2 regions of the Geodermatophilus sp. SYSU D00742 genome follow, and region 1 is predicted to be linked to the other one. Evidence: riboswitches for the same ligand, from Rfam matches in the RefSeq annotation. Region 1 holds a riboswitch; the other holds the start of a gene.

Evidence for each region. A riboswitch is a leader RNA that binds a small molecule or an ion and turns the genes downstream of it on or off. The one in region 1 is predicted to bind thiamine pyrophosphate.
Region 2: it holds a riboswitch for thiamine pyrophosphate, as region 1 does, so the genes downstream of both, thiM (hydroxyethylthiazole kinase) here and ACI78V_RS16540 (ECF transporter S component) in region 1, are expected to answer to the same signal.

Annotation. Positions count from the first base shown of each region.
Region 1 is NZ_JBJGYJ010000025.1:23,457-30,529, forward strand. It holds gene ACI78V_RS16500 (1-aminocyclopropane-1-carboxylate deaminase) at 1-521, opposite strand, end outside; gene ACI78V_RS16505 (GntR family transcriptional regulator) at 511-1,155, opposite strand; gene ACI78V_RS16510 (GNAT family N-acetyltransferase) at 1,244-1,804, opposite strand; gene ACI78V_RS16515 (VOC family protein) at 1,829-2,341, opposite strand; gene ACI78V_RS16520 (hypothetical protein) at 2,450-2,617, shown strand; gene ACI78V_RS16525 (hypothetical protein) at 2,619-2,945, shown strand; partial or broken gene ACI78V_RS16530 (Mut7-C RNAse domain-containing protein) at 2,961-3,335, shown strand; gene ACI78V_RS16535 (Nramp family divalent metal transporter) at 3,490-4,782, shown strand; TPP riboswitch at 4,848-4,951, shown strand; gene ACI78V_RS16540 (ECF transporter S component) at 4,949-5,566, shown strand; gene ACI78V_RS16545 (ABC transporter ATP-binding protein) at 5,638-6,984, shown strand; gene ACI78V_RS16550 (energy-coupling factor transporter transmembrane component T) at 6,981-7,073, shown strand, end outside.
Region 2 is NZ_JBJGYJ010000012.1:25,808-32,880, forward strand. It holds gene ACI78V_RS10405 (YnfA family protein) at 1-267, opposite strand, end outside; gene ACI78V_RS10410 (alpha/beta fold hydrolase) at 264-1,124, opposite strand; gene ACI78V_RS10415 (helicase) at 1,195-2,952, shown strand; gene ACI78V_RS10420 (TetR/AcrR family transcriptional regulator) at 2,968-3,693, opposite strand; gene ACI78V_RS10425 (DUF4386 domain-containing protein) at 3,807-4,532, shown strand; TPP riboswitch at 4,557-4,653, shown strand; gene thiM (hydroxyethylthiazole kinase) at 4,646-5,443, shown strand; gene thiE (thiamine phosphate synthase) at 5,440-6,111, shown strand; gene thiD (bifunctional hydroxymethylpyrimidine kinase/phosphomethylpyrimidine kinase) at 6,108-6,929, shown strand; gene ACI78V_RS10445 (TenA family protein) at 6,926-7,073, shown strand, end outside.

The DNA of each region.
Region 1 (7,073 bases):
GCCCAGCCGGCGAAGCCGAGGCCGCCCAGCGGGTGGTCGCTCGCCCCGGCCGGGATGGCGTAGGGCTTGCCGCCGCGCGCCTCGATCTCGGCGAGCGCGGCCTCCCAGCTCTCCTTGAACCCGATGCCGAACCCGGCCTTGACCAGCCGCACGTCGGCGCCCGCCAGCCGGCTGATCAGGATGTTGCCGACCTTGTCGTAGACGGCGTCGGGCCAGTCGACCCAGCTCTCCTGCACGAGGACGCACCGGAGCCCGACCCGCGCGGCGACGGCGGCGACCTGCCGGGTGTGGTTGCTCTGCACCCCGCCGATGCTGACCAGCGTGTCGCAGCCCCGGGCCAGCGCGTCGGCGACGAGGTACTCCAGCTTGCGGGTCTTGTTGCCGCCGAAGGCGATGCCGGAGTTCACGTCCTCCCGCTTGGCCCAGACGGCCGCGCCGCCGAGGTGCTCGGTCAGCCGGTCCAGCCGGTGCACCGGCGAGGGCCCGAACAGCAGCGGGTAGCGGGGGTGGTCAGTCAGCATCGTCGGGCTCCTCGGACAGTTCGGACAGCAGCGCCGTCCAGATCTCGGTGGTGGTGGCGACGGCGGCGTCGACGTCGGAGGCCGCGCAGGCGGCGATCAGGCGGTCGTGCAGGACGACGGACTCCCGCCCGTGCGCGGTGGCGAAGCGCCGGCGCTCCAGCCGGCGGACGGCCGGGGCGAGGCGGGCGACGGTCGCGGTGAGCGCGCCGTTGCCGCAGCGGTCGAGCAGGACGGCGTGCAGGTCGTCGTCCGCGGCGAGGGCGGCATCGGCGTCCCCGGCGGCGAGCGCGGCGGCGAACCGGGCGTTGGCCGCGCGCATGGCGGCGAGGTCCTCCGGGCGCGTGGCCGCCGCGGCCTCCCGGGTGGCCAGCTCGTGCATCGCCCGGACGACGACGGCGGCGTCGCGGACCTCCCCTACCCGCAGCGGGGTGACCCGGGTGTGGCTCTGCGGCTTGGACTCCACCAGGCCCTCGTCGGCCAGGCGGGCGAGGGCTGCCCGCACCGGGGCGACCGACAGGCCCAGTCGGCCGGCCAGTTCGGCGTCCTTGACCACCGCGCCGGGCTCGAGATCGCCGGAGACGATCGCCTCCCGGATGCGGGTCAGGGCGACGTCGCGCAGCAGCACGCGGCCCACCGGGGCGAGGGTCACAACTGACATCTCAGATGTCAGCCGCGGGCCGTGTCAACCCCTCGCCGGTCGGGCGTCCGCGTCGTGTGCGCGTTCAGGCCGCCGGTCGACCCAGGTCGGGGGCCGGGTCGTCGGACAGCCGGCTCCACAGCAGCTCGTCGTGCCTGACGCCGTCGCCGTAGCGGTAGGAGCGGCGCAGCCGGCCCTCGAGGGTGAACCCGGCCTTGCCCGCGACCCGCCCGGAGGCGGCGTTCTCGACGGCGTGGCACAGCTCCACGCGGTCGACGGCCAGCTCCGCGAACGCCCAGCGGCACACGGCGTCCACCCCGCGAGGCGCCACCCCACGCCCGCGGGCCGCGGGCACCGTCCAGTAGCCGACCGAGGCCCCGGCCTGCGCCCGGTCGATCGAGTGCAGCGACAGGGAGCCGAGCAGCGCGCCGGTCGCGGCGTCGACGACGGCCCAGGAGGCGTGGTCGCCGGCGGACCAGTCGGCCCGCCGGCGCAGGAACGCGACCACGTCGGCGCGGGTGGTGGCCGGGACGGCGTTCCACCGGCGCAGCAGCGGGTCCTGCATCGCGACCAGGACGTCGTCGGCGTCGTCCGCACGCCAGGACCGCAGGTGCAGCTCACCGGCGGTCAGCTCGACCGGTTCCACGGGGAGGCATCCTCCCCGACGTCCTCAGGCCGGGACGGAGACCCCGACGCCACCGCGGGTGTGGGCGCCGTAGCGGGCGATCTCGCGGTCGAGGTCCAGCGGCGAGGTCATGGCCGCGCCCTCCAGGAGCTCCGGGGTGATCGCCTCCGCCGGCAGCAGCCAGGAGACCTCGAACTCCAGGCCGTCCGGGTCGTGGGCGTAGAGGGCCTTGGTGGTCACGTGGTCGGACATCCCGACCAGCGCCCCTGCCTGCAGCAGCGCGTCGCGGATGCGGGCCAGCTCGGCGAGCGTGTCGACCTCCCACGCCAGGTGGTAGAGCCCGACGGTGCGCCGGCCGGCCTCCGAGGCACCGGCGCCCGCGCCGATCTGGAACAGGCCGAGGTCGTGGTCGTTGGACGACCCCTCCGCCTGCAGGAAGACCGCCGCGCCGGGGATCTCCGTCTTGGCCCGGAACCCCAGCACGTCGCGGTAGAAGGCGTGGCTGCGGGCGACGTCCCGGACGTAGAGGACGGCGTGGTTGAGACGCTGGACCGGCATGACGGGTGCTCCCTCGGACGACTGGTCACCAGTCTGCCCCTCGTTTGTTGATTGTTCAAGTACCAGTGCGGGGCATCCGGGTAGAGGCCCGGCATGGACCACTCGCGCGTGCCCGTCAGCGAAGCCCTGCAGGAGTTCCGCCGCCGCGGCGACGTCGTCCCCGGCCCGCCCGGGCACGAGCAGGGCCGAGGGGCCGACCCGCGGGTGGTCGAGGTCGTCGGGGAGGCGTGGTCGCCCCCGACGTCCTCCCGCTCGACCGTCGCCGGAGGACCCTGACGTGAGCGTCGTCGTCCGGGTTCCGCCGGAGCTGGCCTTCCTCCTCCGGCCACGGGACCGTCCCGCCCGGGAGCGGCGGCTGGCCTTCGACCCCGACGCCACGCTCGGGCACCTGCTCCGCGCGGCCGGCGTCCCGCCGACCGAGGTGGGCGGGCTGCGGTTGGACGGCGTCCCGGCCGGACCGGACGCCCGCGCGCACAGGGGTGGCGTGGTCGACGTCGTCCCGGTGGCACGCCCGCAGCCCGCACCGCCGGGCGGGTTCGTGCTCGACGTCGGGCTGGGCGCGCTGGCCCGGCGGCTCCGGCTGCTCGGGCAGGACGCCGCGTAGTCCAACGACGCCGACGACCGCGACCTGGTGGAGCGCGCGAACGCCGAGCACCGCGCCCTGCTCACCCAGGACCGCGGGCTGCTCATGCGCCGGGCCCTGGTACGGGGGGCGCTGGTGCGCGGCAGCCGGCCCGACGAGCAGCTGGCCGACGTCCTCGACCGGTTCGCTCCCCCGCTGGCCCCGCTCACCCGCTGCACCGCCTGCGGCGCCCGCCTCACCGCGGTCGCCAAGGCCGACGTCGCCCACCGGCTGCCACCCGGCACGCGGCAGACCTACGACGAGTTCTCCCGCTGCCCCGCCTGCGACCGGCTCTACTGGCGCGGCGCGCACGCCCACCGGATCGAGGCGGTCGTCGCGGCGGCGGAGCTCGCGGCGGCACGGCGCGGGTAGGCCGCGGCGACCGAGCGGCTCGCGGCCGCGGGGCCACGGCGGGCAGGGCAGCCTCACCTCGGCCCCCCAGGGCCACACGTTGGCCCCGGCGTGTCAACCGGCGCGGGCACAGGCAGGAGCGCCCACCCACCCGTCGTGTCGTTGCGAGGCCGCCGTGTACCTGTCGAAGACCGAGGCCGCCGTCCTGCCGACCACCCTGGTCGGCTCGCCCGGACGGAGGCCGGCCCCGGGCAGCCGGCGCCGCATCTGGCCCCTGCTGGGGCCGGCGTTCGTGGCCGCGGTGGCCTACGTCGACCCGGGCAACTTCGCGACCAACTTCTCCGGCGGCGCCTCCTTCGGCTACACGCTGCTGTGGGTCATCGTCGCGGCGAACCTCATGGCGATGCTCATCCAGTCGCTGACCGCCAAGCTCGGGCTCGCCACCGGCCGCGACCTGGCCACGCTGTGCCGGGAGAACCTCCCCCGGCCGGTCACGAAGGGCCTGTGGGTGCAGGCCGAGGCGGTGGCGATCGCCACCGACCTGGCCGAGATCGTCGGCGGCGCGGTCGCGCTGAACCTGCTGTTCGGCGTCCCCCTGCCGATCGGCGGGGTCATCACCGCGGTGGTCGCGTTCGTGCTGCTCGCGGCGCAGTCCCGCGGGCACCGGCCGTTCGAGCGGGTGATCGCCGGGCTGCTGCTGGTCATCGGGCTGGGCTTCGGCTACACGCTGGTCGGCTCCGGCGTCGACGCCGGCGGGGTCGCCTCGGGCCTGGTGCCGTCGTTCTCCGGCTCGGAGAGCCTGCTGCTGGCCACCGGCATCCTGGGCGCCACGGTCATGCCGCACGTCATCTACGTGCACTCGGCGCTCACCCCGGGCCGCTACGGCGACGTCGTCACGGCCGGGCGCACCGAGAGCGGCCGGCGCCGGCTGCTCAAGGCCCAGCGCATCGACGTCCTCGTGGCCATGGGCCTGGCCGGGCTGGTCAACGCCGCGATGCTCGTCATCGCCGCCCAGCTGTTCACCGCCGACGACGGCATCGAGTCGCTGGAGAGCGTGCACGCCGGCCTCGGTGACCAGCTGGGCACCGGCGCGGCGCTGGCCTTCGCCGTCGCGCTGCTGGCGTCGGGTTTCGCCTCCTCCTCGGTCGGCACCCACGCCGGGCAGGTGGTCATGGCCGGCTTCCTGCGCCGCCACATCCCGGTGCTGGCCCGCCGGCTGATCACCCTCGCCCCCGCGCTGGCGGTGCTCGTGCTGGGCGGGGACCCCACGACCGCGCTGGTCTGGTCGCAGGTCGTGCTGTCCTTCGGCATCCCCTTCGCCCTGGTGCCGCTGCTGTGGCTGACCTCCCGCCGCTCGGTCATGGGCCACTGGGTGAACCGCCCGGTCACCACGATCGCCGGCGCGGTGGTGGCCACCCTGATCATCGGGCTCAACGGCCACCTGCTCCTGGGCTTCGTCCTCGGCTGAGGCGGCGGCGGTCGGGGGGACGGTCGTGGTGGCACCGGCGAGGGCTACGCTGGGTGCCACAACCGAACACACAGCAGGGGAGCGCCTCGGCGCTGAGAGTGCGGGATCCCGCAGACCCTCGAACCTGATCCGGGTCATGCCGGCGCAGGGAGTCTGGAGGAACACCATGGCCGACCAGGCCGTCCGTCCGTCGTCGGCTGCACCTGCCGGGGAGCGCCGCGCCCGCTGGCGCACCGTCGACATCGTCGTCACCGCCGTCCTCGGCGTCGCCTTCGGCGTCGTCTTCTGGGCCTGGGGCCTGCTGTGGGCCGGCACCGGGACGGCGTTCGCCGCCTTCCCGCCCGCGCAGGCCTTCATGTACGGCGTCTGGCTCATCCCGGCGGTGCTCGCGCCGCTGGTGGTCCGCAAGCCCGGTGCCGGTCTGTTCGCCGAGCTCGTGGCGGCGGTCGTCTCCGCGCTGCTCGGCTCGGCCTGGGGGACGACGACGATCGTCTACGGCATCCTCCAGGGCCTGGCCGGTGAGGCCGGGTTCGCCGCGTTCCGCTACCGCTGGTTCGGGTGGGTGCCGGCGCTGCTGTCGGCGGTGCTGGCCGGTGCGATGGCCGCCGTCCTCGACCTCCTCTACTACTACCCGGACTGGACCGCGGGCTGGAAGACGACCTACGTCGCCCTCGTCGTGGCCAGCACCGCGGTCGTGGCCGGCGTCGGCGGGGTGCTGCTGACCCGGGCGCTGGCGGCCAGCGGCGCGCTGTCGTCGTTCGCCTCCGGCCGCACCCGGCACTGACCGGCACCGCACCGGCCGCCGTCGCGCTGGCCGGGTGGGGCTTCCGGCACGCCACCCGGCGGGCCTGGGCGGTGCGGGACGTCGACCTGCGGATCGCCCCCGGCGAGCGGGTGCTGCTCACCGGTGCGTCCGGGTCGGGGAAGTCCACGCTGCTGCGGGCGCTGGGCGGGCTGCTGGACCCGGAGAGCGGCGACGCCGTCGGCGAGTTGACCGTCGACGGCGCCGCGCCGGACCGGCGGCGGCAGCGGGTCGGCATGGTGTTCCAGGACCCGGACGCCCAACTGGTCATGACCCGCGCCGGGGACGATGTCGCCTTCGGGCTGGAGAACGTCGGTACGCCGCCGGACTGCATCTGGCCGGCCGTCGACGTCGCCCTGGACGCCGTCGGGTTCGACCTCGGGCGCGACCGGCCGACCGGGGCGCTGTCCGGCGGGCAGAAGCAGCGGCTGGTGCTGGCCGGCGCCCTCGCCCCGCGGCCGGGTCTCCTGCTCCTGGACGAGCCCACCGCCCAGCTGGACCCGGCCGGCGCCGCGCTGGTCCGCGACGCGGTCACCAGGGCCGTCGCCGACCGCGGCGCCACGCTCGTCGTCGTCGACCACGACGCCGAGGCCTGGCTGCCGCTGGTCGACCGCGTCGTGGAGCTGCTGCCGGGCGGCGGCGCCGTCGAGCACGGGCCCGGGTGGACGCCGGCGCCGCTGCGGTTCCCCGAACGGCACCCGCACCCGCCCGGGGAGCCGCTGCTGTCCGCCCACGCCGCCGGGTACACCCACCGCGGCTCCGCCGTCCCCGCGCTGCCGCCGACCGACGCCGTCCTGCGGGCCGGGCGGACGCTGGCGGTCACCGGCCCCAACGGCACCGGCAAGTCCACGCTGGCGCTGCTGCTGGCCGGGCTGCGCGCGCCCACCACCGGCCGGGTCACCGCCGCACCCGCGCTCACCGCCGGCCTGCGCCGTCCCGGCCGGCCGCCCTCGCGCTGGGCGGCGGCGGAACTGGTGGAGCGGATCGGCACCGTGTTCCAGCACCCGGAGCACCAGTTCCTCACCGGCCGCGTCCGGGACGAGCTGTCCCTGGGGCCGCTGCGCGCCGGGGCGCGCCACGGCGAGGCGGCCCGGCGGGCCGACGAACTGCTCGAGCGGTTGGGCCTCGCGCCGCTGGCCGAGGCCAACCCGTTCACCCTCTCCGGCGGCCAGCAGCGGCGGCTGTCGGTGGCCACGGCGCTGGCGACCCGCCCGCGGGTGCTGGTGCTGGACGAGCCGACCTTCGGGCAGGACCGCGACACCTGGGCCGGGCTGGTGGCGCTGCTGGCCGAGCAGCAGGACGGCGACCGGGCGCTGTGCCTGGTCACCCACGACGCCGCCGTGGTCGCCGCGCTCGCCGACGACGTGGTGAGCCTGGGCGCGCCGGTGGCCGTGCCGTGACCGCGCCGCTCGCCCTCGGTCCGGCCCGCGCCGTCCCGCTGTCGGCGGTGAACCCGGTCGCCCAGCTCACCGCCATCGCCCTGGTGACG
Region 2 (7,073 bases), on a different contig from region 1:
GTACCGGTCCGGGCGGAAGCCGTCGGCCACCATGCCCCAGACCAGCGACCCGGCGATGAACACCCCGCCGTACGCGGCGAGGATGCGCCCGAACTGCGCGTCCGGCTGCAGCGTCGCGACGAACCCGTACAGGCCGAGGGCGACCACGCCGGCACCGATCCACAGCCACCCGCGCGACTCCCGCACGCCCTGCCACACCAGCCAGGCCCCGCCGATCTCGGCCAGCGCGGCCAGGCCGAACAGCAGCACCGACCGCGTGACGGTCACGCCGCGCCGTCCCGCTGCTCGACCGCGGCCAGGAAGCGCCTGACCGTCTCCAGGAAGACCTCCGGCTGCTCCGAGTGCACCCAGTGGCCGGCGTTCTTGATCCGCACGAGACGGGTGCTCGGGAACAGGTCGTCCATGCGCTCACGGTCCTGGGGCAGCACGTAGTGGGAGTTCGCTCCGGCGATCCACAGCACCGGCCCCTCGTAGCGGGCGCCGGGCGGCGGCTCGGGGAAGCCGCGCAGCTCCCCCAGGTCGCGCTCGAGGAGCTCCAGGTTCAGCCGCCACCGCCAGCCGCCGCCCTCGCCCAACCCCTCGCGGACCAGGCTCTGCAGGAGGAAGGAGCGCACCATCCGGCTCGGGACGGCCGACCGCAGCGCGGCGTCGGCGTCCTCCCGGCTGGTCAGCGCGCCGAGGTCCAGTTCCCGCATCGCGGCGATGTAGGCACCGAACGGGGAGGCCTCCTCGTCCTCGTCGTCGGTGCGGCCGCCGGACACGGGGTACTCCGTGGGTGCGATGTCGACGACGACGAGGGCGCGCAGCAGCTCCGGGTGGCGCAGGGCGAGCTGCATCGACACCTTGCCGCCCATCGAGTGCCCCACGAGGGTCACCGGCTCCCCGAACGAGGCCAGCTCCGCGGCGACCAACTCGGTCATGTCCACGTAGTCGACCCGGTCGGTCCAGGGCGAGTGCCCGTGGTTGGGCAGGTCGAGCAGGGTGACCCGGTGGTCCCCGGACAGCCCCCTGGCGATCGTCGTCCAGTTCTTCCCTTGGCCGAACAGTCCGTGCACGAACACCACGCGTGGGCCCGCGTCCCCGAGCGTCCGGGCGTGCAGCCGCTCGTCGGAGTTCGTCGTCACCCGGCGATTCCACCAGATCCCGTCGTCCGACCGACCTACCGTCGACGGCCGACGAAGGGGGAGCACACCCATGCCCGGACGGCGCCGCCGGACGACGACCCGGTCCACCAGCACCACGCGCAGCAGCACGACGCGGACGAGCACCACCGCCCGCCGGCGACCGGCTCCCCGTCGGGCCGCCGAGCCCGCCCCGCAGCGGCCGGTCGCCGGGCCGGGGGAGCGGGTGTGGGTGCTCGCCGTCCCGTTCCGGGCGCCGGCCCCGGGGGCGCAGTGGCGTCCGGACCTGCAGGCGCACGTCTGGGTCGGCCGCGAGCTGCCGCCGGAGCTGGCGCCCCACGACCCGGCGCCGTACACCTTCGAGCGCTTCCTGGAGGACGAGCTCAACGCCGCGCCGCGCCCGGTCCCGGCCGGCCACCCGCTGCGGCCCCGCGACGAGCAGGTGACCGGAGCGGCGGCGATCGCGGCCTCGGCGAGGGCCGGACACCGGGTCTTCCTCCTCGGCGACGACCCCGGCGTGGGCAAGACCGGCACCGCCGTCCTGGCCGCCCGGGAGGTCGCCGCGCAGCGCGGCGGGCGCACCGTCCTCGTGGTCGCCGACCGTCCCGCCGCGATCACCATCCCGCACTGGACCCGCTCGATCGCCGGGTTCGGCGACGGCGGCCTGCGCTGGTGCGTCACCACCTGGGACCGGCTGGCCAAGATCGCGGGGCTGCAGAGGACGGGGCTGCGCTTCGACGTCGTCATCGCCGACGAGGCGCACATGGTGCGGCACACGACGACGCAGCGGTGGAAGCACTGGAAGGCCGTCTCCGGCGCCGGCCGGGTCCAGAACGCGCCGTTCGTCATCGCGGCCACCGCCACGCCGGCGCACACACCGCTCGAGCTGCCCTACCTGGCCCCGGAGTTCGCCCGGCGGCACGGGGAGCCGTTGCGGGCCTGGGCCGACCTGCCCGGCCGGCTGGCCGAGCACGGGTTCCACGTGGAACGGGGTCGCTACGGCTGGGCCTGGACCGAGGACGCCGACGAGCGCCGCGCCGACCTCGCCCGGCTCCAGGGCTGGCTGGCCGACGGGACCCCGCCGGCCACGCTGCACCGGCCGGCGCCGTGGGGACCGGTGTCGGTCACCGGGACGCCGGTCGCCCTGACGCCGGCCGAGCGGGCCGCCTACGACTCCGAGTGGCAGGAGTTCCGAGCCGAGATGCGGTTGGCCCGGCGCGCCCGCCAGAGCGCCCGGGGCCGCGCGGCGCTGCTGCGGTTCCGGCAGAAGGCCGGGCTGATCCGGGCCCAGGCGACCGTGGACTGGGTCAAGGCGCAGGTGGAGGCGGAGCGGCAGGTCGCGGTCTCGGTGGAGTTCGTCGAGACGGCGGCCGACCCGATCCGCGAGGCGCTGCTGGACAGCGGGGTGCCGGTCGCCGCGGTCTACGGCCGCGACCGGTTCGACGTCGAGGCCGAGCGGCTGCGCTTCCAGACCGGGGCGGCCCCGGTCTGCGTCCTCACCGTCACCGCCTCCATCAGCCTGCACGCCGGCGAGCTCCTGCCCGACGGGACGACCGCCTCCACGACCCCGCGGGTCGGGCTGTTCCACCAGCCGCGGTTCTCCGGCATCCAGGCGCGGCAGGTCACCGGCCGCACCCACCGCGACGGGCAGGTCTCACCGTGGCGGGTGGCCTTCGCCGAGGACACCGTGGAGGAGCAGGTGGCCCGCGTGATGGTGGAGCGGCTGGCGGTCAGCGGCTCGACGGCCGGCGCGGACACGTCGTCCCTGCAGGAGATCGCCGAGCTGCTGGACGCCGACTGGCTGCCGGCGACCGCCCTCACCGACGCCTGAGCCGGCCCGGGCGCCTCACCCGGGCCCGACGGTCGAGCGCGCCCGGGCAGAGCTCCAGCCGTGCTGCCGGAGGCGGTCGAACCCGTCGAGGAGCAGGTCGAGGGCGAACTCGAACTCGAACTGCTCGTCGCAGCCCGAGCCGGGACCGGACAGGTCGCCCCGGGTCGCGACCGTGGCGATCTCGAGGATGTGCGGGTAGCGCTGCGCGAACTCCGCCGCCACGGCCTCCTGCTCCGCACGGGTCGGCGCCGGTGCGTCGGCGCCCGGCGGCTCGTCGAACAGCTCCGGGCTGAACCCCCAGATGCGGTTGCCCAGCGTGTGCATCACGTGGTGGGTCAGGTCGGCGGAGAAGCCCCCGGCCAGGAACAGGCCGGCGACGGAGTCCATGTACCCGAGGACCGCAGCGGTCCGGCGGGTGCGGGACTCGATCGCCTGCCGCGCCCACGGGTGGCGCAGCACCGCCGCCCGCGCCGAGAGCACGCGCCGGCGGACGGCGTCCCTCCACCCCGACGCCGGGTCCACCGGCTCCACCTCGCCGATGACGACGTCGACCATGCCGTCGAGCAGCTCGTCCTTGTTCGCGACGTGCTTGTACAGCGCCATCGGCACCACGCCGAGCTCCTGGGCCAGCCGCCGCATGCTCACCGCGGCGATGCCCGCGTCGTCGGCCAGTGCCACCGCCGCCCCCAGCACGCGCTCCCTGCTGAGCGGCGCCCGGCGCACGCCCTCCCGCTGGGCCATCCGACCACCTCCCGTCGCGACGCCCGAGCCTAGGACCTTGACAGGTGTACGGCGTACACCTAACGTCCGGACCACGGGTGTACGCCGTACACCGGAAGAATGGAGGAAAGGCCATGAGCTCGCACAGGGGGTCCGCCGTCGTCGCGGGGGTGTTCTTCGTCGTCGCGGCCGTCACCGCGGTCATCGCGCTGGCGCTCTACCAGCCGGTGCTGGGGGACCCCGGGTACGTCCTCGGGGCGGGAGCCGACACGCGCGTGCTGTGGGGCGGTTTCCTCGAGGTCGTCCTCGCCGCCTCCTGCATCGGCACCGCGGTCGCGCTCTACCCGGTGGTGCGGGGACAGGACGAGGGCGTCGCACTCGGCTACGTCTGCGGGCGCCTGCTGGAGGCGGCGCTGATCACCGTCGGCATCGTGGCCGTCCTCGCGGTGGTGACCCTCCGCGAGGCGTCCACCGGAGGCGCGGACGACCGGGCCCTCGTGGCGGTCGCCGAGGCGCTCGTCGCCGTCCACGACTGGACCTTCCTGCTCGGCCCCGGGCTCGTCATCGGCGTCAACAGCCTGCTGCTGGCGTCTCTCGTGTACCGGTCCCGGCTCGTGCCACGCTGGATCGCCGTCCTCGGCCTGGTCGGTGGCCCGCTGGTGTTCGCGTCGTCGACCGCGGTCCTGTTCGGCCTCTACGAGCAGGTCTCCGTGTGGGGCATGGCCGCCGCCCTCCCCGTCGCCGCCTGGGAGATGAGCCTCGCCGTCTTCCTGATCGCCCGGGGCTTCCGGCCGTCTCCCGTGCTCGCCGGCGGACCGGCCGCTCCGGTCGCGCGGCCCGCGGTGACCGCCGCCGCCTGACCGTCCGGCTGTTAGGTTCGGCGGCGAAGTGACACGGGGTGTCCCCCGGCAGGGGACTGAGAGCACACCCGTCGAACCTGCTCCAGTTCGTACTGGCGAAGGGATGTCACGGCATGGATGCCGACGACCTGCGCGCGGCCCGGGCGGCCCTGCGCGCCACCACCCCCCTGGTGCACTGCCTGACCAACACGGTCGTGCAGGCCTTCACCGCCAACGCCCTGCTGGCCGCGGGCGCGGCACCGGCGATGGTCGACGCCCCCGAGGAGGCCGCCGACTTCGCCGCCGTCGCCTCGGCCGTGCTGGTCAACGTGGGCACGGTCAACGCCCGCACCGCCGAGGCGATGCGCCTGGCGGCCCGGTCGGCGGGTGCGGCAGGGACGCCCTGGGTGCTCGACCCGGTCGCCGTGGGCGCGCTGGCCTTCCGCACCGGCCTCGCCGCCGAGCTGGTCGAGGCGCGGCCCACGGTGGTCCGCGGCAACGCCTCGGAGGTGATGGCACTGGCGGGCGCGGGCGGCGGCGGCCGGGGGGTCGACAGCACCGCCGGCGCCGACGCCGCAGCCCCGGCGGCAGCCGAGCTGGCCCGCCGGACCGGCGGGGTGGTGGCCGTCAGCGGCGAGGTCGACCTGGTCACCGACGGACGGCGCACGGTCCGCGTGGGCGGCGGCTCGGTGCTGCTCACCCGCACCACCGGCGCCGGGTGTGCCCTGGGCGCGCTGGTGGCCGCCTACGTCGCCGCGACCGGCGACGCGATCACCGGGACAGTGGCCGCGCACGCCCACGTCGCGCTGGCCGCCGAGGTCGCCGCCGACGTCGCCGACGGCCCGGGCACCTTCGCCCCGGCCTGGCTCGACGCGCTCGACACCCTCGACGGCGACTCCCTGGCCCGGGCCGACCTCCGGGACCACCGGTGACCCGGTTCGACCCCACCCTCTACCTGGTCACCGACTCCGCGCTGTGCTCCCCGCGGCCGGTCGCCGACGTCGTCCGCGCCGCGGTGGCCGGCGGCGTCACCGCCGTCCAGGTGCGGGACAAGACCGCCGCCCGCCGGGAGCTGCTGGCGCTCACCCGGGCGGTGCAGGCGGCGCTGGCCGACCGGCCCGACGTCCCCGTGGTGGTCAACGACGCGGTGGACGTCGCCCTGGTCGCAGGCGCCGACGGCGTGCACGTCGGCCAGGACGACCTGCCACCGACGGAGACCCGCGCGCTGCTCGGCCCGGGCCGGCTGGTCGGGGTGAGCGTCTCCTCGGCCGCCGAGCTCGACGCGGCGCTGGCCCTGCCGGCCGGCACCGTCGACGTCGTCGGGCTCAGCCCGGTCTGGCCCACCCCGACCAAGCCGGACGCCGCGCCGGGGCTGGGCCTCGAGGGCACCGCGGCGCTGGCCGCGGCGGCGCGCACCGGCGGCCTGGCCGCGGTGGCGATCGGCGGCATCGACACCGGCCGGGCGGCCGCCGTCGCCCGCACCGGGGTGGACGGCATCTGCGTGGTGTCGGCGATCTGCGCGGCGGCCGACCCCGAGGCGGCGGCCCGTGCCCTGCGCGCGCAGATCGCGGCCGGCCGGGCCGTGGGGGCACACCGGTGACCACGCCGACCGTGCCCGTCGCGCTGACCGTCGCCGGCAGCGACCCCAGCGGCGGGGCCGGCATCCAGGCCGACCTCAAGACCTTCAGCGCCCTCGGCGCCTACGGGACGGCGGTGCTGACCGCGCTCACCGCGCAGAACACCCGCGGGGTGACCGGCGTGCACCCGGTGCCGGCGGAGTTCGTCGCCCAGCAGCTGCACACGCTGCTCGACGACGTCCCGGTGCACGCCACGAAGCTCGGCATGCTCGGGACGGCGGAGGTGGTGGCCGCGGTGGCCGGCGTCCTGGCCGCCCGCCCCACGGGCCCGGTGGTGTGCGACCCGGTGATGGTGTCGACCAGCGGGCACCGGCTCATCGACGAGCCCGCGGTGGACGCCGTGCGCACCACGCTCCTGCCGCTGGCCGACCTGGTCACCCCCAACGTGCCCGAGGCGGCGGCGCTGCTGGACACCGCGCCCGCCGCCGACGTCGACGGGCTGGTCACGCAGGGCGAGGCGCTGCTGGCGCTGGGGCCGCGGGCGGTGCTGCTCAAGGGCGGCCACCTGGGCGGCGAGGAGAGCGTCGACGTCCTGGTCACCGCCGACGGCGCCGTCCGCACCCGGCGGCCCCGGGTGGCGACCACGGCCACCCACGGCACCGGCTGCACGCTGTCCTCGGCGCTGGCCGCGCTGGCCGCCCGCCACGGTGCCGGCGACTGGCCGCCGCTGGTGGAGCGGGCGCGGGACTACCTGCAGGCGGCACTGGCCGGCGGGGTCGGGCTCGGCATCGGCTCGGGGGCGGGTCCGGTGCACCACTTCGCCGGCATCTGGCCGTCGTGAGCTCGTTCAGCGAGCGCGCCTGGGCGGGCACCGCCGGGCTGCGAGCGGCCATCGACGGCCTGCCGTTCCTGGCCGAGCTGGGGGCGGGCACCCTCGCCCCGGCCGCGTTCCGGCACTACCTGGAGCAGGACGGCCTGTACCTCG